DNA from 3 places in the Embleya sp. NPDC005971 genome. Region 1 is predicted to be linked to each of the others. Evidence: riboswitches for the same ligand, from Rfam matches in the RefSeq annotation. Region 1 holds a riboswitch; each other region holds the start of a gene.
The links. Region 1 has a riboswitch for cobalamin ahead of metE (5-methyltetrahydropteroyltriglutamate--homocysteine S-methyltransferase). Riboswitches for the same ligand answer to the same signal wherever they lie in the genome.
Positions count from the first base shown of each region.

Region 2: linked by a shared signal. The riboswitch ahead of ABZ374_RS38165 (ribonucleoside-diphosphate reductase subunit alpha) and the one ahead of metE (5-methyltetrahydropteroyltriglutamate--homocysteine S-methyltransferase) in region 1 are both predicted to bind cobalamin.
Region 3: linked by a shared signal. The riboswitch ahead of ABZ374_RS20520 (cob(I)yrinic acid a,c-diamide adenosyltransferase) and the one ahead of metE (5-methyltetrahydropteroyltriglutamate--homocysteine S-methyltransferase) in region 1 are both predicted to bind cobalamin.

Region 1 covers NZ_JBEXUX010000002.1:225,877-235,205, forward strand. The annotation lists gene metE (5-methyltetrahydropteroyltriglutamate--homocysteine S-methyltransferase) at 267-2,585, opposite strand; cobalamin riboswitch at 2,761-2,926, opposite strand; gene ABZ374_RS03935 (hypothetical protein) at 3,277-3,594, opposite strand; gene ABZ374_RS03940 (LacI family DNA-binding transcriptional regulator) at 3,783-4,784, opposite strand; gene ABZ374_RS03945 (amidase) at 4,975-6,720, shown strand; gene ABZ374_RS03950 (hypothetical protein) at 7,281-8,003, opposite strand; gene ABZ374_RS03955 (hypothetical protein) at 8,377-9,329, opposite strand, start outside.
Region 2 covers NZ_JBEXUX010000064.1:10,968-20,296, forward strand. The annotation lists gene ABZ374_RS38145 (alkaline phosphatase D family protein) at 120-1,832, shown strand; gene ABZ374_RS38150 (NAD(P)-dependent alcohol dehydrogenase) at 1,887-2,900, opposite strand; gene ABZ374_RS38155 (helix-turn-helix transcriptional regulator) at 3,033-3,842, shown strand; gene ABZ374_RS38160 (ribonucleotide-diphosphate reductase subunit beta) at 3,940-4,917, opposite strand; gene ABZ374_RS38165 (ribonucleoside-diphosphate reductase subunit alpha) at 4,935-7,253, opposite strand; cobalamin riboswitch at 7,329-7,579, opposite strand; gene ABZ374_RS38170 (hypothetical protein) at 7,713-7,901, opposite strand; gene mug (G/U mismatch-specific DNA glycosylase) at 8,014-8,589, opposite strand; gene ABZ374_RS38180 (GNAT family N-acetyltransferase) at 8,670-9,329, opposite strand, start outside.
Region 3 covers NZ_JBEXUX010000022.1:12,049-21,377, reverse strand. The annotation lists gene ABZ374_RS20565 (SDR family oxidoreductase) at 1-322, shown strand, start outside; gene ABZ374_RS20560 (TIGR03619 family F420-dependent LLM class oxidoreductase) at 421-1,344, shown strand; gene ABZ374_RS20555 (TerD family protein) at 1,488-2,753, shown strand; gene ABZ374_RS20550 (L,D-transpeptidase family protein) at 2,814-3,530, opposite strand; gene ABZ374_RS20545 (HAD-IA family hydrolase) at 3,623-4,303, opposite strand; gene ABZ374_RS20540 (hypothetical protein) at 4,569-4,886, shown strand; gene ABZ374_RS20535 (phosphotransferase) at 4,942-5,715, shown strand; gene ABZ374_RS20530 (hypothetical protein) at 5,759-6,598, opposite strand; gene ABZ374_RS20525 ((2Fe-2S)-binding protein) at 6,942-7,757, opposite strand; gene ABZ374_RS20520 (cob(I)yrinic acid a,c-diamide adenosyltransferase) at 7,733-8,323, opposite strand; cobalamin riboswitch at 8,383-8,510, opposite strand; gene ABZ374_RS20515 (Ig-like domain-containing protein) at 8,755-9,329, shown strand, end outside.

The sequences.
Region 1 (9,329 bases):
CGTCGATGCCGAGATCCGGACGAAGATGCTCGGCGATCTTCGCAAGGCCGTCGCTGCCCGTGAGCTGGGCCGGGAGGGACAGTTGGGTCGGCGCGGCGGGTTCGGCGGCACTGCCGGGTCACTTCGGCCAGGCCCGGTCCTCGACGTCGTGGCCAGGTGTCTTCGTCGGTCGGTCGCGGCTCGCCTTGCCCCAGGGCGCAGCCTCGGCCCGGATCGTCGACGGCTGCCGGGGCAGGACCGTGAGGTCCCGCCCCGGCGAGCCTCGGTCAGGAGGGCGGCAGCGTCGTGCGCACCTCCCGGGCCGCCGCGACCAGGTTTTCCAGCGAGGCGCGGACCTCGGGCCAACCGCGGGTCTTGAGGCCGCAGTCCGGGTTGACCCACAGGCGCTCGGCAGGGATGGCGGCCAGGCCCTTGCGCAGCAGGCCCACCACCTCGTCCGTGCCGGGGACGCGCGGGGAGTGGATGTCGTACACGCCGGGTCCGGCCTCGCGCGGGTAGCCGTGGGTGGCCAGTTCTCCGGCGACCTGCATGTGGGAGCGGGCCGCCTCCAGGCTGATCACGTCGGCGTCGAGATCATCGATGGCCTGCACGATGTCGCCGAACTCGGCGTAGCACATGTGCGTGTGGATCTGGGTCGCCGCGCGTACGCCCGAGGTGCTCAGCCGAAACGCCTCGGTGGCCCAGGCCAGGTACGTGGCGCGGTCCACGGCCCGCAGCGGCAACGTCTCGCGCAGGGCCGGCTCGTCCACCTGGATGACCGAACTCCCGGCCGCCTCCAGGTCGTCGACTTCGTCTCGAAGCGCGAGCGCGACCTGCCTGGCGGTTTCTCCCAGCGGCTGGTCGTCGCGAACGAACGACCACGCGAGCATGGTTACCGGTCCGGTCAGCATGCCCTTGACCGGGCGGTCGGACAACGACTGGGCGAACGAGGTCCAGCGCACGGTCATCGCTTCCGGGCGGGAGATGTCGCCGGCCAGGATCGGCGGGCGCACGTAGCGGGTGCCGTACGACTGGACCCAACCGTGTCGGGTGGCCACGTAGCCGGCGAGCTGTTCGGCGAAGTACTGGACCATGTCGTTGCGTTCGGCCTCGCCGTGCACCAGGACGTCGATGCCCGCCTTCTCCTGGAAGGCGACGACATCGCGGATCTCGGCTTCGATGCGTTCCTCGTAACCGGCACTGTCGATGCGTCCCGCGCGCAGATCGGCGCGGGCTGCGCGCAGTTCGGCGGTCTGCGGGAAGGAGCCGATGGTGGTCGTGGGCAACAACGGCAGGCCCAGGTGGGCGCGTTGGGCCGCGGCTCGCTCGGGATAGGGCTTGCTGCGGCGCGCGTCCGTGTCGGTGACCGCGGCGGCGCGGGCGCGTACGGCGGGGTCGTGGGTGAGCGCGGAGGTCCTGCGGGCGGCCAGGTCGGCCCGGTTGGCGGCGAGGTGGGGCGCGATGGTGTCGGTGCCCCGGCCGAGGCCGCGCGTCAGGGTGACGATCTCGTCGGTCTTCTGCCGGGCGAAGGCGAGCCAGCGGGCGATCTGCGGGTCGACGTCGCGTTCGGCGTCGGCGTCCAGCGGCACGTGCAACAACGAGCAGGAGGCGGCGACGTCGACCCGGTCGGCCAGGCCCAGCAGTATGCCGAGCGTGGTCAGCGACTTGCCGAGATCGTTGATCCATACGTTGCGGCCGTCCACGACACCGGCGACCAGACGTTTTCCGGGCAGCCCGCCGACCGCGGCCAGCGCGTCGAGGTTGGCGGCGGCGGCCCCGGTGAAGTCCAGCGCCAGGCCCTCGATCGGCGCCCGGGCCAGGATCGGCAGTGCCTCGCCGAGGCGGTCGAAGTACGAGGCCACCAACAGCTTGGGCCGGTCGGTGCGGCCGCCGAGATCGCGGTAGACCCGCTTGGCGGCGTTCAGTTCGGCGAAGCTGCGGTCCTGGACCAGGGCGGGCTCGTCGAGCTGCACCCACTCGGCGCCGGCGGCACGCAGGTCGGCGAGCAGCCGGGCGTACACCGGCAACAGCCGGTCCAACAGGGTCAGCGGCTCGAAGTCGGCCGCGACCCCCGGCGCGGGCTTGGCAAGCAGGAGGTAGGTGAGCGGGCCCACCAACACCGGGCGGGCGGTCAGGCCGAGCGCGACGGCCTCCTCGAACTCGGCCACCTGTTTGGCGGAGTTCGCCTCGAAGACGGTGTCCGGCCCGAGTTCGGGCACGAGGTAGTGGTAGTTCGTGTCGAACCACTTGGTCATCTCGAGCGGCGCCACGTCCTGCGTGCCACGCGCCATCGCGAAGTAGCCGTCCAGGGCGTCGACTTCGACGGCGGCGCGATGACGGGCCGGGATCGCACCCACGGCCACGCTGGTGTCGAGGACGTGGTCGTACAGCGAGAAGTCGCCGGTGGGTACCTCGTGGATGCCCGCCTGGGCGAGGCGTTCCCAGTTGGCGCGGCGCAGTTCGGCCGAGGCGTCCCGAAGCGCCTGCGCATCGATGCGGCCGGCCCAGTAGCCCTCGACGGCCTTCTTCAGTTCCCGATTCGGGCCCTGACGGGGATAGCCGTACACGGTGGCACGGGCCGCCGCGGCTGCGGACTTGGTGGTCACGGAACTCTCCTTCGCGAGCCTGTCGACAAGATCCCGGGACGGATCGCAGGCACGAAGGGAATGGCAAACCACACGGGTCACGTCGGTGTACTCCCGCACGTGTCCCACCGGTTGTCCGCCGACCCGCCCACGAGGTCACCGAGATCACCGTGCGCATCGGCGGCGCACGGGCAGTGGCAGGTCTTCGGACTCGCGGGCACATCCGCCAAGGGCGGACACCTACTGGCCGTCGCTTCCCGGACCCGAGTCGGGTCCAGTGCTGGTTGACGGCGGTCGTTCCCACTCACCGCTGCGGGGCAGTCCCGGATTCACACCGGGTTCCCTCTTACGACGCGCCTACCCGGATGGCAGGGCGAACCGACTGCGTGCGACAGCTTAGCCGGCCGAGGGCGCCCCCGGGGAGCCACCGCACGAGCCGGATGGGGCGAGCACGCGCCGAAGACGCGGACAACGGCCGGCGACGCATCGGTGGGGCCGGTGTTCGCGATCCGGTGTCGTGTTCGTTCCGACCGCCGACCGGTGGGGAGGACCCGGCGCGGCGGTGACCCTTCGCCGCGGTGCCGAAGTGCCTGGGCCGGCCGGTTTCCACCACAGGGGGAGCCCCACACTCGGGGCTCCCCGCCTGCGGCCGGCACCGGGGCCGGGTCAGGGGACGCACGGGGGAGGGGGAGCGGAGTGGTGAAGGAGGGGTTCAGCGGGAACGGGGTTCCGGCCGCGCCCCATACGGACTGCCGGGTGGCGAGCGGGTCGGGGGCGCCGCAGCCTTGAGCCGGTCCACTGTGTCCTCGAAGGTGGCCTCCTCGACGCCGGCCGCGGCCAGGGCGAGTGCGGACTGCATCGTGTTGGGCGGTTCGGGCGTCGTCGAGCTGCCGGTGGCCGGGATGAACTTGCCGCCGCTGCCGTCGCCGGCGGACCGGGAGGCCGGCCGGCGGGCACCGTAATCGGCGGCCGTGGTGGGGACGTTGGTGGCGGGGTGGCGGGGTGGCGGGGTGCCGTGGGCTGTGAGCAACCAGGCCGTCATGACCAGGGCGAGCCCGGGGGCTGTCGCCGCAATGCGAGATTTGGCGCCAATACGTGAGATATCAAGGCAAGTCGTAGTGTGCGGAGGGCTTGACGCGACGCAGCACGTTCCGCAGTCGGCGCCTGCCGGCATCGGCCTTGGGCGGGAAGCACTCGAACGGGCGGCACGCGGTCGGTTCAGTGGCCACCCTGGGTCGAGGCCCGGGTGCGCAGTTTCCATGGGTGGAGGCGGACTGTGTCGGGTGGGGTGCGGTCGGCCAGAATGTCGCACAGGAGTTCGGCGCAGGCCTGCCCATAGTCGGCGGGGCGCAAGTCCACGGCGGTGATCGGCGGGTTGCCGGTGCGGGTGGCGGTGCCGTCGACGCAGGAGGCGACGAGCAGGTCCGCGCCGGGAGTTCGACCGAGGGCGCGGGCGCCGTGCAGGACGCCGGGAGCGGCTCCGTCGGGGCCGCACACCACCGCGTCGATGTCCGGTTCCGCGGTGAGCAGGTCCCTGGCGGCTTCGGCCGCCTGCGCGGGGGTCGCCGCGAACGGGACGGTGCGTACGGTGACCGGGACGCCGTGCGGCGTTCCCCACGCGTCGGCGCTCACTCGCAGGGTTTGGGCCCACGCCGAGTCGCCCCCCGGGGCGAGCAGCGCCGGTCGCCGCGCGCCGCGTTCGCGCAGGTGGTCCAGGACCGCGGCGAGCGAGGCGGCGTTGTCGCACACCACGGCACCGATCGGGGCGCGGCTGGGGCCGAGGTAGCGCTCGCCGGTGACGACCGGGACGCCCGCGTCGAGGAGTTTCGGGACGGCCGGGTCGGAGCCGTCGGGGTCGATGACGAGGAGACCGTCGACTCGGGAGGCGACCGGTCCGGAGCTGCCCGTGGGCCCGCCGAGCAGGACGACGTCGAGCCCGTCGTGCTGGGCGCGCTCGACGGCTCCGAAGGCGAGGTCCAGGTAGTAGTCGAGCCGGGTCGCGGTCCGGGGGAGGTAGAGGCCGAGCGCCCCCGCGTCGGCGCGGCGCAGACGGCGGGCGGCGCTGTTGGGGCGGTAGCCGAGCGCCTCCGCCGTCTCGCGGACCCGGGCGCGGGTGGCCTCGGCCACGCGTCCGGAGCCTTGCAGGGCGTCCGAGGCGGTGCTCCGGGACACGCCGGCGGCGCGTGCCACGTCGATCAGGGTCACGATGCGGGCGTTCACAACCACGGAGTCTAGATGTCCGGCCCAGGGTTTGCCGGATCGATCCGGCAGCACCTAGGCTCGCCCTGTGCCGGATCGATCCGGCACGGACGTGGGATGCCGTTCGCCCGCCCGGGTTCGGGGCACGGCTTCGACCCCGCGTACCGGTTTAACGAGGCCGCCGAACCGAACCAGCCAGGAGGCACCCCGCATGACCCGCGGATTCGACGTCGTGGAGACCGGCATCGCCGACCTGCGGGTGGCGCTGGAGAAAGGCGAGACCACGGCGGTCGACCTGCTCGACGCCTATCTCGCGCGGATCGCGGCCTATGACCGGCCCGGCACCGCCACCGCGCTCAACGCGGTCGTCGTGACCAACCCGAACGCCCACGCCGACGCCGCGGCCTCCGACGCCCGCCGGGCGCGTGGCGAGAGCCTCGGCCCGCTGGACGGCATCCCGTACACGGCGAAGGACAGCTACCTCGCGAAGGGACTGACGGCGGCGGCCGGTTCGCCGGCGTTCGAACGCCTGGTCGCCCGGTGCGACGCGTTCGCCATCGAGCGACTGCGGGCCGCCGGGGCCGTGCTCATCGGGCTGACCAACATGCCGCCCATGGCCAACGGCGGCATGCAGCGCGGCGTGTACGGCCGCGCCGAAAGCCCCTACAACGCCGACTGGCTGACCAGCGCCTACGGCTCCGGATCGTCGAACGGATCGGGCACCGCGACGGCGGCGTCCTTCGGCGCGTTCGGCCTCGGGGAGGAGACCTGGTCGTCGGGCCGCGCCCCTGCCTCCAACAACGCGCTGTGCGCCTACACACCCAGCCGCGGCGTCATCTCGGTACGCGGCAACTGGCCGCTCGTACCGACCATGGACGTCGTGGTCCCGCACACCCGCACCATGGCCGACCTCCTCGAACTCCTCGACGTCGTCGTCGCCGACGACCCGCAGACCCGCGGCGACCTGTGGCGTTCCCAGCCGTGGATACCGCTGCCCGCGGCGTCCCGGATACGCCCGCTCTCCTACCCGGCCCTGGCGCCCGCGGATGCGACCGCGGCCCGCGCCGCGCTCGCCGGCCGGCGGATCGGCGTGCCCCGCATGTACATCAACGCCGACCCCGACGCCGGGACGAACCCCCGCGGCGGCATCGGCGGCCCGACCGGGCAACGCATCCGGACACGCGCGTCGGTCATCGCCCTGTGGGAGGCCGCGCGCCGCGACCTGGAGGCCGCGGGCGCCGAGGTGGTCGACGTCGACTTCCCCGCCGTGACCAACTACGAGGCCGACCGCCCCGGCGCGCCGTCGCTGCCCACCAGGGGCCTCGTCGACCCCGCGTTCCTCACCGTCGAGATCGAGGACCTTTCGGCGTGGGCGTGGGACGACTTCCTGCGCGCCAACGGCGACCCGGCACTGGCCACCCTCGCCGACGTCGACCCGGCCCGGATCTGGCCCAAGCACCCCGACGAACTGCCTGACCGCTACGTCGGGTTCGACGACACCATCGCCGACTACCCGAGGCTGGTGCGCGAGCGCCCGTACGCGTCGTTCACCGACATCCCACACCTCGAAGCGGGCCTGCACGGCCTCGAGGAGACACGCAGGGTCGATCTCGAGGCGTGGATGGACGAACTGCGCTTGGACGCGGTGGTGTTCCCCGCCGTCGCAGATGTGGGCCCGGCGGACATGGACGTCGAGGAGGCGTCCGCCGACCTCGGTTGGCGCAACGGCGTGTGGGTCGCGAACGGCAACCTGGTGCCCCGGCACCTCGGCATCCCGACCGTCACCGTGCCGATGGGCGCCATGGCGGACATCGGCATGCCCGTGGGGCTGACCTTCGCCGGCCGCGCGTACGACGACAACGCCCTGCTCGGCCTGGCCGCTGCCTTCGAGGCGACCGGGAATCGCCGCACCGAACCGCCGCGTACGCCACGCCTGGCGACCGAAATCCCGCAGTGACAGCCCGGCTTCGGTGAACCGGGATGAGCAACATCCCACGATCGGCGAGCCGGGCCCCCGAAGTTGGGGCGGCGGGAGCTGCACGTCCTCGCGACGGCTCAGGACCTTCCCGAGGCCGGCATCGACCACCACGGTCCCGAGGAGGTCTACACCCGTTACGTGAGTCACGGCCGAGAGTCGGTCGTCGGGCGGCCGGCCCAGCCCGCCCTTCGTGGACAGCGCACCCTTGCGTCGACCAAATGCGCCTCCTGGAGCTTGCGTTGATGTCGGTGCCCGTCGCGGTGAGTGAATCGCACGGGTGAGCCGTTCGATCAGCTCCGGGTCGGTGCTGTTGTCTGGGCCTCCGAGGGGCGGCCCGTGTCCCGGGCAGGCAACGCGACTTGGCCCGATGCGGGTCCGTGGTGTGCGGACCGCCCGGCACCACGACGGCCGCGACGGCCGACACGTATGCGGAAGCCGGTTCCGACACCAGGCAGCACGTGACTTGGAACCCCGCCATCACCTACCCGGGCATCGAGGTCCCTGCCGGCCCGAAGGGGAATGCGGCCCGGCAGGGGCTCTCAGGAGGGATCGGAGTCGACTTCGATGTCGTAGGACGGCGTTGTGTTGGAGCGTAGGGGGGAGTCGAGTTTGTCGACGCGGAGTATGTAGGTGCCCGGAGACAGATCGGCGATGATCTGGTAGCGGCCGGTGAAGCCGGGTTCGGTCCCGGTCCAGTAGCCGGAGCCCAGGCTGTGCTTGAGGATCCATCCGTTGGGCTGGACGATCGCCGGGTAGACCGGGCTGATCGCGCCCCTGACCAGGGCGAAGGACGCCCCGGCATGCGCTTTCGCGCCCGGTGTGGCGGTCAGCCTGAAGGAGAAGTATCGAACGTTGAACGGGAAGCCGGAGGTCAGCGGCTCGCACCCTCTGGCGGCCACGGGACCGTCGACGACGCCGAGCCGGTGGGGGTCGGTGAAGGTGCCGCTGCCGAGGAGCCTGCCGCAGTCCAGACCCTTGGTTCCGGCGGGCCGGGTGTCGCCGCCGCCGGCCGGAGTACTGCTCCTCCTGGAGGGCGTGGTTGCGACCGGCGACGGGTCGGTCTTGCGGGTGGGTGACGCGGAGGTGGTGGACGGCGACGCGGGCAGGCCGGGGGTGGGGGACAGTGTGGGTGCGCTCGGCTGCGGCACGAAGGTCACGCTCGCGGTGGGCGTTTCGGCCGCGGTCGTTTTCTCCGGCGACGAATTGTCGCACCCGCCGGCGATCGGTAACGCGCAGAGCAGCAGTATGAGCTTTCGGTGCATGGCCTTCCCCAGGAATGCTTGGCGGTCCGGGAGGACCGGCTATGGCTGATGGTCTTCTACCGTCGTTGGCTCGGAAGGAATGGCCGCCCGGCCCTTGGGGACGCTCCGGCCACTGATCGAGGACTGTGGTCACCGCTGCTCAGGGGCCTGTCGGCGGAGTATTTCTTCGGGCCGCGCAAGAGTTGGTCACCGTGAAACGGAGCGACGGGCTTGATCACGCCACACGAGCGGATATGGGTCGGCGTCGACGCCGGCAAGGGGCACCAAGGTGATCCATCCCTTTTCTCGACCCGTGGGCGCTGCGGGAATCCGCAGCGGATTCCCGTCGGCCCGTCGAGTGGGCGGCGGGCGTTCGCCGCAATGCCGCGGGATGCTACTCCCAGATTGCACCGGATTTTGTTAAGGTGGGGTATTCCGTGGAATTATTGCTCCCGGTGCGAAACGGAGCGCCTTGATCGTCGATGATCAATGTTCCCTGTTTGCCCTGATACGTCCAGTCAAGTGCGAGCTTCCAGGTGATAACGCAATCGCATGTCCGCCATTCTTTTACAGGGCTTTGTGCGTCGATTCCGAATCTTTGAGTGTCGTTCCCGGCGACTTTATAACTGAATTCTCCGCCGTCCTCTTGTTCGACGCGTGGATTTTCAGCAGCCAAGTCGATGACCATCCGGGGGCCGATAGGCAATCCGGAACCACAGCCGAGCCGGAGGGTCACGTTGGTGCCCGGGGCCAGTTTGCTCTCCTGTCGTTCGACCACGCGCATGGCTCGAAGCGTGACGTTGTAGTCGTGCTTCCCCTCGACGGTCACCACGATGGGCGTGGTGTCGCGATCGATGCCACCGAGTCCGTGGGCCCATTCGGCTGTCGGCTCGCCCGGGGGAACCGGGATGTCTCGAGGGCTTTTGCCGGGGAACAACCAGCCGTGGCACTTGTTCGGGTCCGGTGCGTAGTCCACGCTCGCGGTCAGCGGTGGTGTGTCCGCGACGCTCGCACTCGGCGGGCTCGTGGTGGAGGGTTGCATACCCGGACCGCCATTACTCGGCGGGATCGTGGCGGGACGCGGCTTCTCTGGGCCGGAGGCGACCGGTCCTGCCCCTTGGGTCCGGTTGCCCGAGCCGGTGTCGTTCTCCCGTACGGCCATGAAGACGACGACACCGACAAGTCCCATGGCCCCCAGGGCCGCCATGGCCACCAGTACAGGCGAATACACGTGCATGACGTTGTGGTTTCCGGTGACAACCGTTTTCACGTTGTTCCCCGCCGCCACGCTTCCGCCGCTCGCGTGAATGCTCGGCCGCGCGGGTGCGACCTCTGTCGGTGCGACCG
Region 2 (9,329 bases), on a different contig from region 1:
GGCCACCGGAGCCGCACAACGTATCCAAGAGCCCGTCGGCAGGCGAGTATTGGTGCCGGCCGTTCCGGGCAGGCGCCTGGCGCGGAGAGCGTCGACGAGGGTGGGGAGGGCCGAGGACGATGGCCGAGTTGTTGCTCGGTCCCGTGCTGCGGCACGTGGATCGTACGAGTGCCACCGTGTGGGTGGAGACCGACGGGCCGTGCGTGGTGACCGTGGCGTGCGAGGACGGCGCGGCCGAGGCCGGCACCTGGAACGTGTTCGGGCACCACTACGTGCTGGTGGTGCTCGACGGGCTGGCCCCCGGGCGGTCGCGGGAGTACCGGGTGTTGCTGGACGGGCGGGTGTGCTGGCCGCAGGAGCACTCGACCCAGCCGCCGAGCGTGCTGCGTACCGCCTCGGACGAGGTCCAGCAGGACCTGAACGTGGTGTTCGGGTCCTGTCGCTGGTCGAGTCCGCCGAGCACCGAGGCGGGCGAGGAGCGCCGGATGGACCCGGACGCGCTGGACACGCTGGCCCGCCGGCTGATGCGCTCGCCGGACGAACCGCTGCCGGACGCCCTGCTGTTGCTCGGCGATCAGGTGTACGCGGACGAGACCTCGCGCGCGATGCGGAACCGGCTCGCGCGGCGGCGTGACCTGACCAAGGCGCCGGGGCCGCAGATCGCCGACTTCGAGGAGTACACGCTGCTCTATCACGAGTCGTGGTCCGATCCACAGATCCGTTGGTTGTTGTCCACGGTGCCGAGCGCGATGATCTTCGACGACCACGACGTGATCGACGACTGGAACACCTCGCACGCGTGGCGCACCGAGATGGCCGCCACCGACTGGTGGTCCGAGCGGATCGCGGGCGCGCTCGCGTCGTACTGGATCTACCAGCACGTGGGCAATCTCGACCCGGCCGCGCTGGCGCGCGACGAACTGCTCGCGGCGGTCCGGGCAGCGGCGCCGGGCGAGGATGTCGGGCCGCTGCTACACGAGTTCGCCCTGCGCGCGGACGCCGAGGCGGACGGCAAAAGCGGGACGCGGTGGAGTTATCGACGCGACTTCGGCCGGACCCGCCTGTTGATGGTCGACTCGCGCGCGGGCCGCGTGCTCACCGGCGACGGCCGGGCGATGATCGGCGCGGACGAGCTGGCCTGGATCACCGAACAGGCGGACGAGGGCGGCTACGACCACCTGCTGATCGGCACCTCGCTGCCCTGGCTGCTGCCGCACGGCATCCACGACCTGGAGTCGTGGAACGAGGCGCTGTGCGCGGGTGCCCGGGGGCCGCGGGTCGCGGCGTGCAGCGAGTGGCTGCGACGGGCGGGCGACCTGGAGCACTGGGCCGCGTTCCGTGAGTCGTTCGAGGCGTTGTCCGCGCTGATCGGCCGGATCGCCCTGCACGGGCCCCGCGCGGGTGGGCCGCCGCCGGCGACCGTGTGCGTGTTGTCCGGGGACGTGCACCACGCGTACGCGGCCGAGGTGTATTGGCCCGTCCCGGGGGAGGGGCCGGGGGCCGGGGATGACCGGGGCGAGTCGGCCCGGGTCTACCAGTTGACCTGCTCGCCGGTGCACAACTCGGTCCCGCCCGCGATCCGGGTCGGCTTCCGTTTCGGCTGGGGCCGCACCGCGACCGGACTGGGCCGCGTCCTGGCCCGACACGCGCGACTGGCCCCGCTGCCGGTCGAGTGGACGAAGCTGGGCGGACCATGGTTCGGCAACCACCTGATGACGCTCACGCTGCGCGGCCGCCGGGCCGGCCTGGCACTGGACCGCGCCCAGGGCGGCCGGCGAAACCGCGCCGCGTACCTGCGCCGGGTGGGCCGGGCGACCCTACGGGAGCGATGAGCGCGGTTCTCCAGGCCGGCCCACCCCGGCACCCGCGACGGGCGCGCAGCGGGCTCAGGCGTGGTCGATCACCACATTGCCCATGAGGCCGCCCTGGCGGTAGTAGCGCAGTGCCTCCGGAACCTCGTCGAAGGAGAGCTCGCGGTGGATCGGCAGGCGCAGCCGGGCCACCTCCACCGCGCGATTCAGCGTCTCGAACTGTGCCCGGCTGCCCACCGCGAGCGGACGCAACACCGCGCCCATCGCGAACAACGCCGCCGCGGCGGGCGACGCGTCGGAGGCGTCCGCGCCCAACCGGTGCCCGGCGAAGGCGATCTCGCCGCCGAGCGCGGTCGCCGCGAGCGACTGGGTCGGCTCGCCCGCGACGTCCACCACCCGGTCGACCCCGCGCCCGCCGCTCACCCGCCGCACCCGCTCGCCCCAGCACGGGTGTTCGCGGTAGTCGACCACCTCGTCCGCACCCAGAGCCCGCAGCCGCGCCGCCTTGTCCGGACTCGACGTGGTGGCGATCACCCGCGCGCCGAAGAGCTTGGCGAACTGCACCGCGAACAACGACACGGCACCGGTGCCCAGGGTCGGCACCGTCTCGCCGGGCAACAACGCCCGGCCCCCGGTCAACGCGTTCCACGCGGTCACCGCGGTCAGCGGGAAGGCGGCGGCCTCCGCGAAGGACAGATGCCCGGGAAGGTGCACCAGGGCCTGTTCGCCGACCACCGCGAACTCGGTCAGCACGCTGTCGCGCGAACTGCCCAACTGCGCGGCGCGATCCAGGGTGAACGGCCCGTCGATCCAGTCCGGGAACACGGTCGCGGCCACCCGGTCGCCCGGCCGTACCCGGGTGACGCCCGCGCCGATCGCGACCACCTCGCCGACCCCGGCACCACCGGGGACGGTGTCCGGCAGCACCGGCAGCGGGTGGTGCCCGTCCAGGACCAGCAGTTCCCGCCGACTCGGCGAGGTCGCCCGGATCCGGACCGACACCTCACCGGGGCCCGGCTCCGGCCGCTCGTGCCCACGCAGGGCGAGGCCGTCGATGCCGGCACCGGGCCGCAGGTGACATCTCTTCATCAAGGTGCCCTCCCGGACCGATCGGCCCACCCGTTCGGCGGGCCGTGGGAAGGATCATGCGAGCGGCGCCCGAGCCGGACAATTCCCGCGAGGGAATTGCCGGCGATACCCTCGGCTGCCTAGAACTGCCCCATGAGCACCACGACGACCCGGACCCACGGCCCGGACTTCCCCGCCGAGTTGCGCCGCTGGCGCACCGCCCGACGGCTGAGCCAACTCGAACTCGCCGCCCGCGCGGAGACCTCCCAACGGCATCTCAGCTTCATCGAGAGCGGCCGATCCCGCCCCGGCCGCACGATGATCATCCGACTCGCCGAATCGCTCGGCCTGTCCCTGCGCGAGCGCAACGCGCTGCTGCACACCGCCGGATACGCGCCGGTCTTCCCCGAATCCGACCTGGACGCACCGATGTTGCGCCCGGTCCACGACGCGCTACGCGCGGTCCTCGAAGGCCATCTGCCCTACCCGGCGATGGTGTTGCGTCCGTACGGGCAGATCGTGGCCGCGAACGCGGCGATCGACGTGCTGACCGAGGGAGCGTCCCCGGAACTGCTCCGGTCCCCGATGAACATGTTGCGGCTGATGCTGCATCCCGAGGGCATGGCGCCGCGGGTGCGCAACCTGAACGCGTGGGGCCGGCACGTGCTGGAGAACATGCGCGCCCAGGCGCTGCGCAGCCCGGATCCGCTCCTGGACGCCTTCATCGAGGAACTGCGCGGCTACGTCCCGGATGCCGAACTCGGCCCCGACCACCTGGGCTTCGCGGTCCCGCTGCGCCTGGCCGAGCCCGACGGCGCGGGCGAGCTGCGCCTGCTGACCACGCTGACGTCCTTCGCGACGGCCACCGACGTCACCCTGGCCGAACTGCATCTGGAGGCGTTCCTGCCCGCCGACGAGGCCACCGCCGCGGTCCTGCGCCGCCGGGCGACGGCACGCCCTTGAGCGGATCCGCCGGCACGGCCGCCCGCACACGACGAGAGCGCCGTGCCGGCCCGTTTCCGGGACGACAGGCGCTCTCGTCGTGTGCGGTGCCGCAGGCTCAGAAGTCCTCGTCGAAAGACACCGATCCGGTGACCGCGACCTGGTACGCGGAGACCCGCCGCTCGAAGAAGTTGGACAACTCCTGCACGTCCTGGAGCTCCATGAAGCCGAACGGGTTCGCCGAGCCGTAGACCGGGGCCATGCCCAATTGGGCCAGCCGGCGGTCGGCCACGTGCTCCAGGTAGGAGCGCATGTCCGCGACCGTCATCCCGGACACGCCGCCCTGGAGCAGATCCTCGGCGAACGCCGTCTCCGCCTCGACCGCCTCGGCCAGCATGCGCCGGACGTCCTCGGCGAGTTCGTCGTCGAACAGGTCCGGCTCCTCGGCCCGCACCGTCTCCACGACGGAGAAGGCGAAGTCCATGTGCGCGGACTCGTCGCGGAAGACCCAGTTGGTGCCCGAGGCGAGACCGTTGAGCAGCCCGCGCGAGCGCAGGAAGTAGACGTAGGCGAAGGCGCCGTAGAAGAACAGGCCCTCGATGCACGCCGCGAAGCAGATCAGGTTGAGCAGGAACTGCCGCCGGTCCTCCCGCGATTCGAGCCGGTCCAGGCCCATCGCCGAGTCGATCCAGCGGAAGCAGAACTCCGCCTTGCGCCGGATCGAGGGAATGTGCTCGACCGCGGCGAACGCCTGCTCGCGCTCCTCGTGGTCGGGCATGTAGGTGTCCAGCAGGGTCAGGTAGAACTGCACATGGACGGCCTCTTCGAAGAGTTGCCGCGACAGGTACAACCGGCCCTCGGGCGAGTTGATGTGCCGGTACAGGTTCAGCACCAGGTTGTTCGCCACGATCGTGTCACCGGTCGCGAAGAACGCGACCAGGCGCTGCACGAGGTGGCGTTCGGCCGGGCTGAGCTTGTCCAGGTCGGCGAGGTCGCTGTGCAGGTCGACCTCTTCGACCGTCCAGGTGTTGCGGATCGCCGCGCGGTACTTCTCGTAGAAGTCCGGATACTGCATCGGACGCAGCGTGAGGTTCATTCCGGGATCGAGCAGGCTCACGTGCACGCCTCACAGGCTTCGGGGTTCTCCAGCGAGCAGGCGATGACCTCGAGGTCCGAGATCTCCTCGACCGGTGCGGCCGCCGCCTGGGCCGGCACGGTCGCCTGCTGGATCCGCGTCGCGGGGCGCGAACGCAGGTAGTACGTGGTCTTCAGGCCGGTCGACCACGCGTAGCGATACATCGAGGACAGCTTGCCGATGGTCGGGTCGGCCATGAACAGGTTCAGCGACTGCGACTGGTCGATGTACGGCGAACGAGCCGCCGCCAGGTCGATCAGCGCGCGCTGCGGAAGCTCCCACGCGGTGCGGTACAACTCGCGCACGTCGGCCGGGAGTTCGGCGATGCCCTGGACCGAGCCCTCGGCACGCTTGATCCGGTCGCGGACCTGCGGGGTCCACAGGCCGCGGGCCTTGAGCTCGCGCACCAGGTAGGCGTTGATCTGGAGGAACTCGCCGGACAACGTCTCGCGCTTGAACAGGTTCGACACCTGCGGCTCGATGCACTCGTAGGCGCCCGCGATCGAGGCGATCGTCGCGGTCGGCGCGATCGCCACCAGCAGCGAGTTGCGCAACCCGTGCTCGGCCACCCGGGTGCGCAGCGCGTCCCAGCGCTTGGTCTGCGTGGGGTACACGCCCTCCCACAGGTCCGGCTGGAGCCGACCGCGCGCGGCGTGCGTCTCGGCGTAGGCCGGGTGCGGGCCGTGCACCTCGGCGAGCGCCGAGGAGGTCTCCAGCGCGGTGAGGTAGATCTCCTCGGAGATCAGCGTGGACAACTCGCGCGCCTCGGCCGAGTCGAACGGCAGGCCGAGCGTGAAGAACACGTCCTGCAGGCCCATCAGACCCAGACCCACCGGACGCCAGCGCGGGTTGGACGCGGCGGCCTGCTCGGTCGGGTAGTAGTTGATGTCGATCACGCGGTCCAGGAAGACCACCGCGGTGCGGACCGTCGCGCGCAGCTTGTCCCAGTCCATGCCCTCCCCGGCGACCACGTGCGCGCCGAGGTTGACCGAGCCGAGGTTGCACACGGCCGTCTCGCCGTCGCTGGTGACCTCCAGGATCTCGGTGCACAGGTTGGACAGGTGCACCACGTTGCCCGGCTCCGCGGCCTGGTTGCAGGTGCGGTTGGCGGCGTCCTTGAAGGTCATCCAGCCGTTGCCGGTCTGCGCGAGCGTGCGCATCATCCGGGCGTACAGGTCGCGGGCGGGCAACTGCCGGACGAACCGGCCGTCCCGCTCGGCGGCTTCGTAGACCTTGTCGAACTCGGCGCCCCACAGGTCCGGCAGTTCGGGCAGCTCGTTCGGGTCGAACAGCGACCAGACGCCGTCCTCCTCGACCCGGCGCATGAACAGGTCCGGCACCCAGTTGGCCAGGTTGAGGTTGTGCGCGCGGCGCGCGTCCTCGCCGGTGTTCTCGCGCAGTTCGAGGAACTCCAGGATGTCCGGGTGCCAGGTCTCCAGGTAGACGCAGGCCGCGCCCTTGCGCCGGCCGCCCTGGTTGACCGCGGCCACCGACGAGTCGAGCGTCTTGAGCCACGGCACGATGCCGTTGGAGTGCCCGTTGGTGCCCCGGATCAGCGAGCCGCGCGAACGCACCCGCGACCAGGCCACACCGATGCCGCCGGCGAACTTCGACAGCCGGGCGATCCGCCCGTACATCTCGTAGATCGACTCCAGCTCGTCCTTGGGCGAGTCGAGCAGGTAGCACGAGGACATCTGGGTGTGCACCGTGCCGGAGTTGAACAACGTCGGCGAACTGGGCAGGTAGGCCAGCGAGGACATCAGCCGGTAGAAGCCGATCGCCTCGCCGGGCTCCTGGGCCAGGCCGCATGCGACGCGCAGCAGGAAGTGTTGCGGTGTCTCGACCACCTTGCGCGAGACCGGGTGGCGCAGCAGGTAGCGGTCGTACACGGTGCGCAGGCCGAAGTACTCGAACCGGCGGTCGCCCTCGACGTCCACGGCGGCGTCCAACTCGGCGGCGTGCCGGGCGACGAACGCCGCGGTCTCCGCGCCGATGATGCCCTCCCGGCGGCCCAGCGCGATGCCGGCGCTGAACGAACCGGCGCCGGCCTCGAACGCCTCGTCGGCGATCCGGCCGGCGAGCAGGCGCGCGGCGAGCCGCGAGTAGCCGGGCTCCTCGGCGATCAGTTCGGCGGCGGTACGCACCGCCAGGTCCGCGGCGGCGGCCCGGTCCGCGCCCTCGTTCAGACCCGCGACGACCCGGCGGACGACCCGATCCGGATCGACCTCCGGCAGATCGCGCGCCTGGGTGCGCACCAGGGTCGCGAGTTGCTCCTCGGGGCTTTCGTCGATCCGCATCCGGGTCGTGCCCACGCTGTCCACAACGGTCACGTGCTCTCTCCTCGCGAGCTCGTACGTACAGTGACCCCGCGCCCGAGGGCACGGGCAGCCGGCAGGTATTCGGACTCGCGGGCATGCCGGGGCACCACCGGGCACGACGTGCTCGGCGGACCGCGGAGTTCCCCATGGTCGTCGGGCCCCGAATGCCTCTCGGCGTTCGGCGCTCCAGGACGACGTTCGTTCCCGCTCACCGTTGCGGGGCAGTCCCGGCTTCGCACCGGGTTCCCTCTTGCCTCGCCGTTCCGCTGAACTCGGAACGGCGAACCAGCTACGTCGCAGAGCATATATGTAGTGGCGGGGTGGTCGTCGCACCCCCAGGTGTTGTGTCGTGTCGCGATTCTCGACGTACCACGGACCGCCGCCGGGGCGGCGGTGGGGTGGTTCGCCCCGGGACGCGTGGGACGCGCGGTGCGCGGATCAGGGGCGACCGGTGCGCGGCCCGGGCCGGGCCGGGCGCGCGTGCCGGGCCGGTCGGTCGTGCGGTCGGTCCACCGGTCGCGGCACCTCCCGACCCGAGTCGCGCCACTCGGCGACCAACGCCTCGTAAACGGGGGTCTCGAACGTCTCGGTGGGCCACGGCCCGAACGGGGCTCGCAGGATCTTCATGCCGACCCAACCGTGCAAGACGGCGTGAAGTAACCACCAACCGGGTGATGCCACTCGGTCGGTTGACGTGTCGACTCGGATACAGGTCGTCGAAACGGACCCGACCCGCCCGTCACGCGGGCGGCGCGCCGCCCGGTCCGGGTGGGGCCGCCGAATCCGGGCCCGGGTCCGGATCGCTCGCCACCCGCAGTTCGGCGAACGCCTCGGCCAGCGCCGCCGCCGTCCAGTGCGCGTTCAGGCCGCTGGGATTGGGCAACACCCAGATCCCGGTGTCGCCGATCGTCTCGGGCTGCCGGCCGACCACCGCCTTGGGCCGGCCGAAGCCGGTCCGGTACGCACCGATGCCCAGCACCGCCAGCCAGGCCGGTCGGTACGCGTGCACCCGGGCGGTGAGCGCCGCGCCGCCCGCCCGGTACTCGTCCTTGGTCAACTCGTCCGCGCGGGCGGTGGTGCGGGCCACCACGTTGGTGATGCCGAGGCCGAGTGCGAGCAACCGCTGCTGCTCGGTCGGCGCGAGCAGCCGGGGCGTGAACCCGCTCGCGTACAGCGCGGGCCAGAACCGGTTTCCGGGTCGGGCGAAGTGCCGGTCGGTGGCCCCGGACCACAGGCCCGGGTTGATCCCGCAGAACAACACCCGAAGGTTGGGCCCGATCACGTCCGGGATGCTCCGGCCGTGTGCGGCGGCCATCTCGGCGGCGGTGGGATTGCGGCCCGGCGGGATCGGCAGCACGAGCGGCCGCTCGGGAGCCGGCTCGGGTTCCGGCCCGCTCACGGCGCGTCCGCGATCATCGAGGTGCCCACCGACCGGAAGCCGAGCCGGCCGTACATCCGGGCCACGTCCTCGTCGCCCGCGGACAGGAACACCGTCTCGCTCCCGTCGTCGAGCGCGTGCCCGGCCAGCTCCCAGGTCACCGCCGCCGCGAGGCCGCCGCGTCGGGCCGCGGGGAGGGTGGCCACGCCGACGATCTCGGTGGTGTCGTACAGATGCTGGTAGCTGCCCACGCACAACGGTCCGGTCGGGCCGTACGCGGCGTACATCACCGTCTCGCCGGAGCGCAGCCGCTCGTTGAGGTAGGACAGCAGGTCCGGGTCCTGGCCCAGGGCGGCGGTGTCCCGCTCGGTCGGACCGTCGGTGCCGGACGCGGTGCCCGGATTCGCGAAGCCGACCGCCGCGACGCTGTGCACGATCGCCAGATCGGTCGCGTCCGCCCGGATCCGACGCACCGTCACCAGGTCCGGCAGGAACGGTCGTTCGGCGGGGCGTTCGGCGGGATCGAGCACCATCAGCGGGTGCTCGTGCACATGCAACTCGGCCTCGATCGCGGCCGCGCGCAGCGCGGGGGTGGTCTCGTCGACCCATTCGAACGACTCGGGCACTTTCAACTCTCTCTGTCGTGCCCGCACCGCGCGTACATCCGCGGCGGTGGG
Region 3 (9,329 bases), on a different contig from region 1:
CGGCGTCCGGGTCAACGCGGTCCGTCCCGGCCTGGTGCGCTCGCACGAGGAGGCCCGGATCTTCGGCGACGCCGAGATGATCGCGCGCTTCGTGGCGAACAAGCCGCTGGGCCGCACCGGCCTGCCCGAGGACATCGCCGAAGCGGTCCGCCACCTGGCCGGCCCCGAATCCTCGTGGACCACCGGCCAGAGTCTGGCCGTGGACGGCGGCAACGAGCTGCGCCGGGCACCGTCCTTCGAGAAGTACGCCCGGGCCGCGTTCGGCGACGCGGTGATCGACGCGGCGGTGGCCGGCCGCGATCCGTACGCCGGATCGCGCTGAACCGCCACCCGGGCCCCGGAATCCCCGCCCCGCCTCGACCACGCCCCGGCCGCGCCTCGGCCGCACCCACCTCGACCTCGACCCGACGGAGCATCCGCATGACCACCGACGTGCAACTTTCCATCGGCCTGCCGAACTTCGGCACCTGGCCCGCCGACGACTGGCCCGGCTTCGTGGACGTCGGCCGAGCCGCCGACGACGCGGGAATCGACCGCATCGTCCTGGTCGACCACGTGGTGATGGGCCCCAACACGCACAACTACACGTGGGGCCGCTTCCCCACGCCGCCCGAGGCCGCCTGGCCCGAGCCGCTCACCCTGCTCGCCGCGATCGCCGCCGTCACCTCCCACGTGCGCCTGGCGACCGGCATCCTGGTCGCCCCGCTGCGCAGCGCCACCCTGCTCGCCAAGACCGCCGCGACGCTGGACCGGATCTCGCGCGGACGCCTGGAGTTGGGCGTGGCCACCGGGTGGCAGCGCGAGGAGTACGACGCGGCCGGCCTGGACTGGGACGCCCGGGGACGACTGCTGACCGACACGCTGGCCGCGTGCAAGGCGCTGTGGACCGACCTGCCCGCGTCCTTCGCCTCCGAGACGGTGAACTTCACCGACGTCTACTGCGCGCCGCAGCCGGTACAGGCGGGCGGCGTGCCGCTGTGGATCGGCGGCACCCTCAACAAGCGCAATCTGGACCGGATCGTGCACAGCGGCGACGGCTGGATTCCGATCATGGGCCTGTCCACCGCCGACATGGCCCGGGACGTGCTCCGCATCCGCGAGGCGCTCGCCGCGGCCGGTCGCGACCCGAAGGCGCTGCGTGTGCAGGGCCCGCTGCCGATGGTCAAGGACGACGCCGGGCGGTTCGACCTGGCCGCCACGATGGCCGGCGCGCCCGAGGTGATCGCCGCCGGTGCGACCGCCGTGCACCTGCCGATCCAGGTGTTCTGTACCGGCCCGGAGCAGGCGCCCGCGTTCTTCGCCGAAGCCAGGAAGTTGTTCGACCGGGTGGTGTCCGGGGGCTGAGTCGCCCCCCGAGGGACGCCGCCGGCTGGGGCTTTACCTCTGCTTGGGGAAAGTTCCCGGTTTGCGGAACGTCGTCGGCGGGAGGGTCGTTCCCCTGATCAGGGCGCGAAACGGCGCCTTTGTCCAACGCGGGAGGGCCCTCCATGTCCGACGTCACGCTGCCCACCGGCGCCAACGCGCCCCTGACCGGCGACCGCGCCGAGGTCTCCATCGGGTGGGGCTCGACCGACGTCGTGGACGTGTCCGCCGTGCTGCTGACCGACGCGCACAAGGTGCGCACCGACGAGGATCTGGTCTTCTTCAACAATCCCGTCGGCGGCGACGGCGCGGTGCGCACGGCGGCCGGCCCCTCGGGAACCACCCACGTCAGTGTCGAACTGGCCAAGCTGCCCGCCGACATCGCCCGCGTGGTGGTCGTGGTGAGCTCGGACGCGGATCGCCCGGAGATGACCCTGGGCCAGGTGCCGGGCCTGGGTGCGGTCACCGTGTCCGGCGACGCGCGGATCGGCTACACGCCGGACGCGTTCGCGGGCGGCGAGACGGTCGCGGTCCTGGTCGAGCTGTACCGCCGCGGCGACGCGTGGAAGGTGCGCGCGGTCGGTCAGGGTTATGCGAGCGGGCTGGCCGGGCTGGCCACCGACTTCGGCATCTCGGTCGAGGACGAGCCGGAACCGGAGCCGACCCCCGCGCCCGTCGCGCCCGCGCACGTGATGGTCAAGGAGCCCGCCGCGCCCCCCGCGCCGGCCGCGCCCGCGCCGATCTCGATGGCCAAGGAGCCGCTCGGCCGGGTCGACCTGGCCAAGGGCGGCCGAGCGACGATCAACATGGACAAGGGCGATCGCTCGATCACCGTCACCGCGTCCCTGGTCTGGGACGGCGGCGACGACGCGCGCCGCAAGACCGGCGCCGACCTGGACCTCTACGCGCTGTTCGTGCCCAGGTCCAAGGTGGGCGCGAAGAAGGGCGACAAGGACGGGGTGATCTACTACCGCGAACTCGGCAGCCTCACCGCCGCGCCCTACATCCAACTGGACGGCGACTCGCGGGTCCCCGGCCGGGAGACGGTCCGGATCACCCGGCCCGACGAGCAGGGCTACGTGCTGATCTGCGCCTACAGCGCGGTCGAGAACGGCTTCGGCAGCTTCAAGTCCTACGGCGCGCACGCCGAGGTCACCGACGGCCAGGGCTCCACCGTGAACGTGCCGCTGTTCAACAACAAGCGCGCGGTGTTCTGGGTGGCCATCGCCCTGGTCGACTTCACCGACCCCGACGGCGTCTCGATCCAGCACGTGGAGAAGTACTCGAAGCTGATGCAGGAGCGCCGCCCGATGCTGCACCCGGACGGCACGTTCGAGATGGGCGCCGGACCGGCGGAGTTCAAGACGGTGCGCTCGCCGCGCGAGCGCTGATCGGGTCGCCACCGCTCGGTCGTCGGAGCCGGGCGGTGGCCGATCGTCGAGTCGTCGCGGTTACTTCTTGACCGAGCGGTAGACGATCACCTTGTCGCCGACCCGGGTCTCGTTGAAGAGCCGCTGCACCAGGCCCTTGTCCCGGACGTTCACACATCCGTGCGAGGCACCGTTGTAGCCGTTGGCGGCGAAGTCGGCCGAGTAGTGCACGGCTTGGCCGCCGGAGAAGAACATCGCGAACGGCATCGGCGTGTGGTAGAGCGTCGACACGTGGTCGCGGCTCTTGAAGTTGATGCTGAACGCGCCCTCACGGGTGGGCGTCTCGGCCGAGCCGAAGCGCACGGCCGTGGAGTACTGGGTCTGGCCGTCGATCACCCAGGTGAGCCGGTCGGTGCGCTTGTCGATGCAGATCGCCCGGCCGGTCAGGCACCGCTCGTCCAGCCCGGCCTGTGCGGCCGGCGGCTTGGGCGAGGCGGGCTTGGTGGTCGGCGGCTTGCTCGTCGGCGGCTTGCTCGTCGCGGTGGTGGCCGGCTTGCTCGTGCCGGGCTTGGCGGAGCTGGGCGCGGCGCTGGTGGGCGCGCCGGTCGTGGGCGCGGCGGAGGTCGGCGGCGCGGTGCTCTCGGGCGCCGGCGTCACCGGTGCGGACGAGGAGGTGGCGGGCAGCGGCGACTGCGCTCCGGCTTTGGCGCTCGAGTCACTCGACGAACCGGAGTTGCAGGCCGACAAGGCCAGGATCGCGGTCACGGTGACCGCGAGGGATATACGCGTCTTCTTCATCGAGTGGTGCCTCTCCGACCCAAACCCAAATGTGGATGTTCCCCGAGTCGTGCACCCTTGTAGACGCCAATGGGACCCGAGAGGTTGCGTTCCTAGTTTGACCCATTCGTGTGAATGTTCAGCCGGACATGTCCCGCCGTGACCAGTTCGGGATCGACCGGACGCAGATCCGAAGCCCACGCGTCCAGCGCGGCGCCGATCTCGCCCTCGGCCAGGGCCGCGCCGATGCCCAGACAGCGCATGCCGGCCGCCTCCGCGGCCCGCACACCGCTCTCCGCGTCCTCCACGACCAGGCAACGATCCGGCCGCACGCCCAGCAGTTCGGCCGCGCGCAGGTAGCCCTCGGGTGCCGGTTTGCCCTCGCGGACGTCCTCCGCGGTGACCATGTACACCGGTTCGGGCAGTTCCGCCGCACGCAGTCGGCCGCGGGCCACCCGGCGGGTGCCGGACGTGACGATGGCCCAGCGCGCCGCGGGCAGCGCGGCGAGCAGACCGACCGCGCCGGGCATCGGGCGGATGCCGGTGAAGTCCCGCTCCTCGCGCTCGACGATCCAGGCCGCCTCGACCTCGGCGTCCAGCGTGGGGGCGACCACGCGGACCAGGTCGATGTCCCGCCGCCCGTAGGAGGCCGCGACGGCCACGTCCGGGTCGACGCCGCGGTCGCGCGCCCAGGCGCGCAGGATGCGTTCGATCAGGGGATGGGAGTCCACCAGCACGCCGTCGAGATCGAACAGGATCGCGTCGCAGTCGAGCGTGGTGCCGTCGTTCGCCATGCGGCCAGGCTGTCAGGAGCGGCGGGGCGGCGTCGAGGACTTCGGTCAGGTGATCACCGCGCCTGGAACGACACTTGGAACGACACCTGGAACGACACCCTGAAGGGCGCCTTGAGGCGTCACCCACACGGCTCAGCCGTTGATCAGAAGCGATCATCTCCGGACCTGGGACGACGGGCCCGTTGCCTAACCGTCACGTTTGCGCCAACCCCAACCGGCTAGGGGCTCACTACGGCCCGGACACGCTCACCCCCAGGCGGACGTCATGTACTTGGTTCTCGCCCTGCTTGCACTGATTGTGATGTTCCTGCTGATACCCGGGCTGGCCTGGCTGGAGGACCACATGTTGGGGCCCCAGGCCCTGCCGAATCCGACACCCGTACCGCCGACCACACGACCGGCGGTCGAACCCGCCACCGCGACCGCCGCGCCGGCCGCAGCCGCGCTGCCCGCCGTGCCTCGGCCGACCGGGCACACCGCGCGATCGGGACGGGCCCGGCACGCCCGCCGCCCCGATTCGCCGATCGCCTACCGGCACCACATCGGTCGCCGACGCCCGCCCCGAGCCCCGGTCCTTCGTTGACCACAGGCGCACCGTCCCGGAGGCGACCCTGAGCGAGCCCCCCGCGCCGCCGCCGGTGCGTATCGAATCCGTACCGCCCGAACTGGGCTCCCCGCTGGGCGCCGCGCCGCTGTCCGCGCACTCCGACGTCTGGCATGTGCGCGGCAGTGGCGCCGACGCGGTGCTCAAACTCGCGACGCCGGACGGTACGGCGTCCGCCAATCCGCGCTACTGGGCCCGTGAGGTCGAGGCGTACGAGAGCGGCTTCGCGCCCACCGTGTACGCCGCCTTCGGGCTGACCGCGCCCCGGGCGTTGCGGGCCGACCGGCGACCGGACGGGTCGGTGGCGCTGTGGCTCGACTACGTGCGAGGGCGGTCCGGGACCACGTGGGACCTGCCCCGATGGATCGATTTCGCCCGCCGACTCGGCGCCGCGCAGGCCGCGCCGCGCCCGGACGCGCCACTCTGGTTGTTCGAACCCCCGTCCCCGGTCGGACCGCTGGCGGAACGCGCCGCCGAACTGCCGTACGTACCGTGCCACCTGGATCTGCGTCCGGTGAATCTGATCGCGCGGGAGGAGGACTTCGTGCTGTTGGACTGGTCGCATGTGGGCTACGGGCTGCCGGGCGAGGACCTGACCGGGTTGATCCTGGCCCACGCGGCCGAGCCGGAGTCGGCCTCGGAGCTCAATGCCGCGTTGCCGGCCGAGTACGCGCGGGGCGCGGGGCGGTCGGAGGCGGACGTACGGGTCGCGATCGCCGCGACGGCGCCCGCGAGGTACGGGCCCGGCGCGGACGAGGCGACCCGACGGGTGTTGCGGATGTGGACGCGGGAGGCGTCGGCCGGCTGAGCGCCCGGGAGCCGGGTGCCGGCGGGTCGTCGCGCCCTCGTCCCTATCGGCGCGACCTGCGGAGCGCCCAGATCAGGACCAGGACGGTCGTCGCCGCAGCGATGGCGGCGGGGATCGGACGGCTGCGGACCTCCGCCGCGCCGGCCAGGCTCGCGTGCCGGAGCGGGTCGGGGGTGTGGTCGAAGAGCTGGTTGCCGGCCGCGTGGCCGACCTCGACGGTGCGGTCCTTGGCGTGGCCGACCCGGTTTCCCGCCACCTCGCGGGCCCGGGCGGCGCCGTGGCCGGCGGCTTCCTTGACCTGCTCGGCGCGGTGGCCGGCGGCCTCTTTGACCTGTTCGGCACGGTGGCCGGCGGCTTCCTTGGCCTGTTCGGCCCGGTGACCGGCGGCCTCCTTGACCTGCTCGGCCCGGCGCTCGACGGCCTCCTTGGCCTGTTCGGCGCGATGTCCGGCGGTCTCCTTGGCCTGTTCGGCGCGGTGCACGGCGGCCTCCTTGGCCTGCGCGGTCCTGTGTCGGGTGGTCTCCTTGGCCTGGTCGGCCCGGTCGCGGACCGCGTCCTCGGCCGACTCGGCCCGGTCGGCCACGGCGGCCGCGATCCGTTGCGCCCGGCGCCGGGTGCGCGGCGCGGCGCGGTCGATCCGCTCGGCCGCCTCGCCGACCTTGCGGTGGATCGCCTCGGGCGGCTCGGCCTGGGTCAACTCCTCCACGGCGTGGTCCACTTGCTCCTGTTTGTGGCCGGGTGTGCGCTCCTGCCGGGGAAGCTCGGACGGCACGCGGGGTTCGACGACGGAATCGGCGGGCGGTGGCACGGTCGGGTCGACGGCAATCTCGTCGGGCTCGCGCGACGCGGACCTGCCGCCGGGCTCTCGGCCTGGGGTACTCATCGGTGCGTACTCCTCTTCACGGTCTCGATGTCCTCGCGTCATCGCCGAGGACCGCGCGCCCTACGTCTGCCCGGCGAGCGGCCGGTCATTCGTCCTCGGCGGCCCTTCGACGGCCGGGGCCGTCTCCCCGATCCTGCCGGGGGCGCAGACCCGGCAGGACCGAGGACACGGTCCCGGCGTTCGGTGCGTCGATGCCGGAATCGGTGTCTCCGGGACGAGGCTAGGAAAGTCCGCGCCGCAGATCCGGGAATGTCACCCGGATGCGCGGCGGCGTGTCCGATGGATCACCCGCTCGGCCGGATCCGGAGCGCGTCCCGGGGGCCGAGCGGGCGATCGTACGCGGTCAGTGTGCGCCGTCACGCCCGCGCGCCGACGACCCGATCCGGACCCGGGTCGGTTGCGGCGGCTTGTCGTGGAAGACGCAGTCGCCGCACGTACCGCCGCCGGGAATCCGGTAGTACAGGCAGCACGTGGTGCGCCGGAACGCGCCCAGGGCGCCGTGCAGCCCACTCCCTCGCAGCAGGCCCGTGGCCAACAGACCGTCGGCGAACGACCGGGTCGTCGTCACGAGTTCCGGCTCGTCCGGCGCCGGGTGCCGGTGCAGCACCCGGGCCGCACCGACCAGCGCCGACGCGGCGTTGCCGGCCAGCAGGCGCTCCGCGATCGGCACCACCGCCCGAGTGGCCCGGGCCAGCGGCACCAGGTGCGCGGTCATCACCGCGGCGTACACCCGGTCGATCCCGGCCCGGTCCGCGAGCACCGGCGTCGGGATCGGATCCGGCGCCCACAGTTCGATCGCACCGCTCGCCGGGAAGCGCCAGTGCGTCCGGACCGGGTCCAGGTCCGGCACGACCCGACCGAGCACCGCCGCGCCGAGCGCCACCGACCACAACCGCGAGGCCACGCCCAGGTACAGGATCGACGCGGCGACCCGCGGCTCGTCGGTGCGCAACCGGCCCCGCACGTACTCCACCCGGGCCGCCCACGCGTCGGGCGCGGCGCGGTCGTACAACTCGACCAACGGCCGAAAGCCCGCGCCGTCGGCAATCGCTCCGGTCCGCAGCACGAAGTAGGGCCCCACCTCGGCGACTCGGGCCATCGCGTCGCCGACCTCGGGCCGTGCCGCCGAACCGCTCAGCGGTTGTCGCCCGGACGCCACAGCAGATCACCCGCGCCACCCGCGTCGGCCCGTCGGGCGAGCACGAACAGCAGGTCGGACAGCCGGTTGAGGTAGCGCGCGGTGAGCGGGTTCACCGTCGCGGACCCACCCGCCGCCGGTTCGTCCGCCTCGATCAGCGCCCAGGTCGAACGTTCGGCGCGCCGGGCCGCGGTGCGGGCCACGTGCAGCAGGGCCGCGGCGGGGCTGCCGCCGGGCAGGACGAACGAGCGCAGCGTGGGGAGTTCCGCGTTGAACGCGTCGCAGTGCTCCTCCAGCCGGGCCACGTCGGCCTCGGTGATCCGCAGCCGGGTGTCGCCTTCGGCGATCGGCGCGCACAGGTCCGCGCCGACGTCGAACAGGTCGTGTTGCAGTTGGGCCAACACCGCACGGGTCTGCGGCTCCGGGTCGCCGAGCGCGAGCACGACCCCGATCGCCGCGTTGGTCTCGTCCGTGTCGGCGTAGGCCGCCAACCTCGGATCGGTCTTGCGCGTCCGGGAGTTGTCGCCCAGCGCGGTGGTACCGGCATCGCCGGTACGGGTGTAGATCCGGCTCAGTACCAAGGACATGGCGCAGCACCGGCCTCTCTCGGGGAAATCCGCCCCGGTTGGTGAGGTGGCGACGACGTGAGTCTCCTGGCTCTCGGCTCTTCGCTCCTCCCGGCCTTCCCACCCCGTCGCGGGGTCGTGGCCGGTGTGGGAGTCGCTCCCCGATCACAGTGGCGGGACCGCGTCGGATTCACACCGACTTCCTCGTACCGCCGTCGCATAGCGCCTCCCACCATGACACGCGCGCCGGGCCGGGTCCACTGTCGGGCCCGGTCGGTCCACGCTTGTGGGTGAAGCTCGCCGCCGCTCCGCGTGCCGCGTCGCGAACCGGTGGGCACTGCGCACAGGATCGGGGTTCGAGAGCGGCTCCCTCGGCCGGCATCGGATCCGGCGGGCGCCGGCCGACCCATCCCAGATCCGGCCGTGTCCGGACCAGAGTGCCGGAGGATTGTGTGGCCACGGTTTCCGGAACACCCGAACCGGCCGTCCGGATGCGTCGAGTCGGTGTGGTGCTCGTGTGGTGCGCGGTGTTGTTCGGTGTGGGCGCCGGGTGCCCCGCCGTTGCCGTGGTGCCCATCCCGTCGCTGCCGCCCGTGGTCGCCGGCCCGGCCGGCGACTCCGCTCCGGGCTCGCGTGTCGACCGGGTACGGCCGAACGGCGGGTTCGGAGCGCCGATGCCGGCCGCGCCGCGGGCCGTCACGGATCGGGTCGGCACTCGCGCCGGGCAGTCGGTGGACGTCCCGGTGCTGGCCGGCGACACCGGTGAGGGGCTGGCCCTGGTGTCGCACACCAATCCCGAGCACGGTCTGGTCCTCGACGTCGAGGGCGCTCCGGACGAGGGCACGACGGAGGCCGTGTTGCGCTACACGCCGGGGCCGGGCTTCGCCGGGCGCGACGGCTTCCATTACACGATCGTCGACCGGCTCGGCCGCCAGGCCACCGCGACCGTGCGGATCGACGTGGCGGCCGATCCGGGAGCGGCGGAACGGGCGGTCGAGCCGAGGACGGGCCGGCTCGGCGTGCCTCG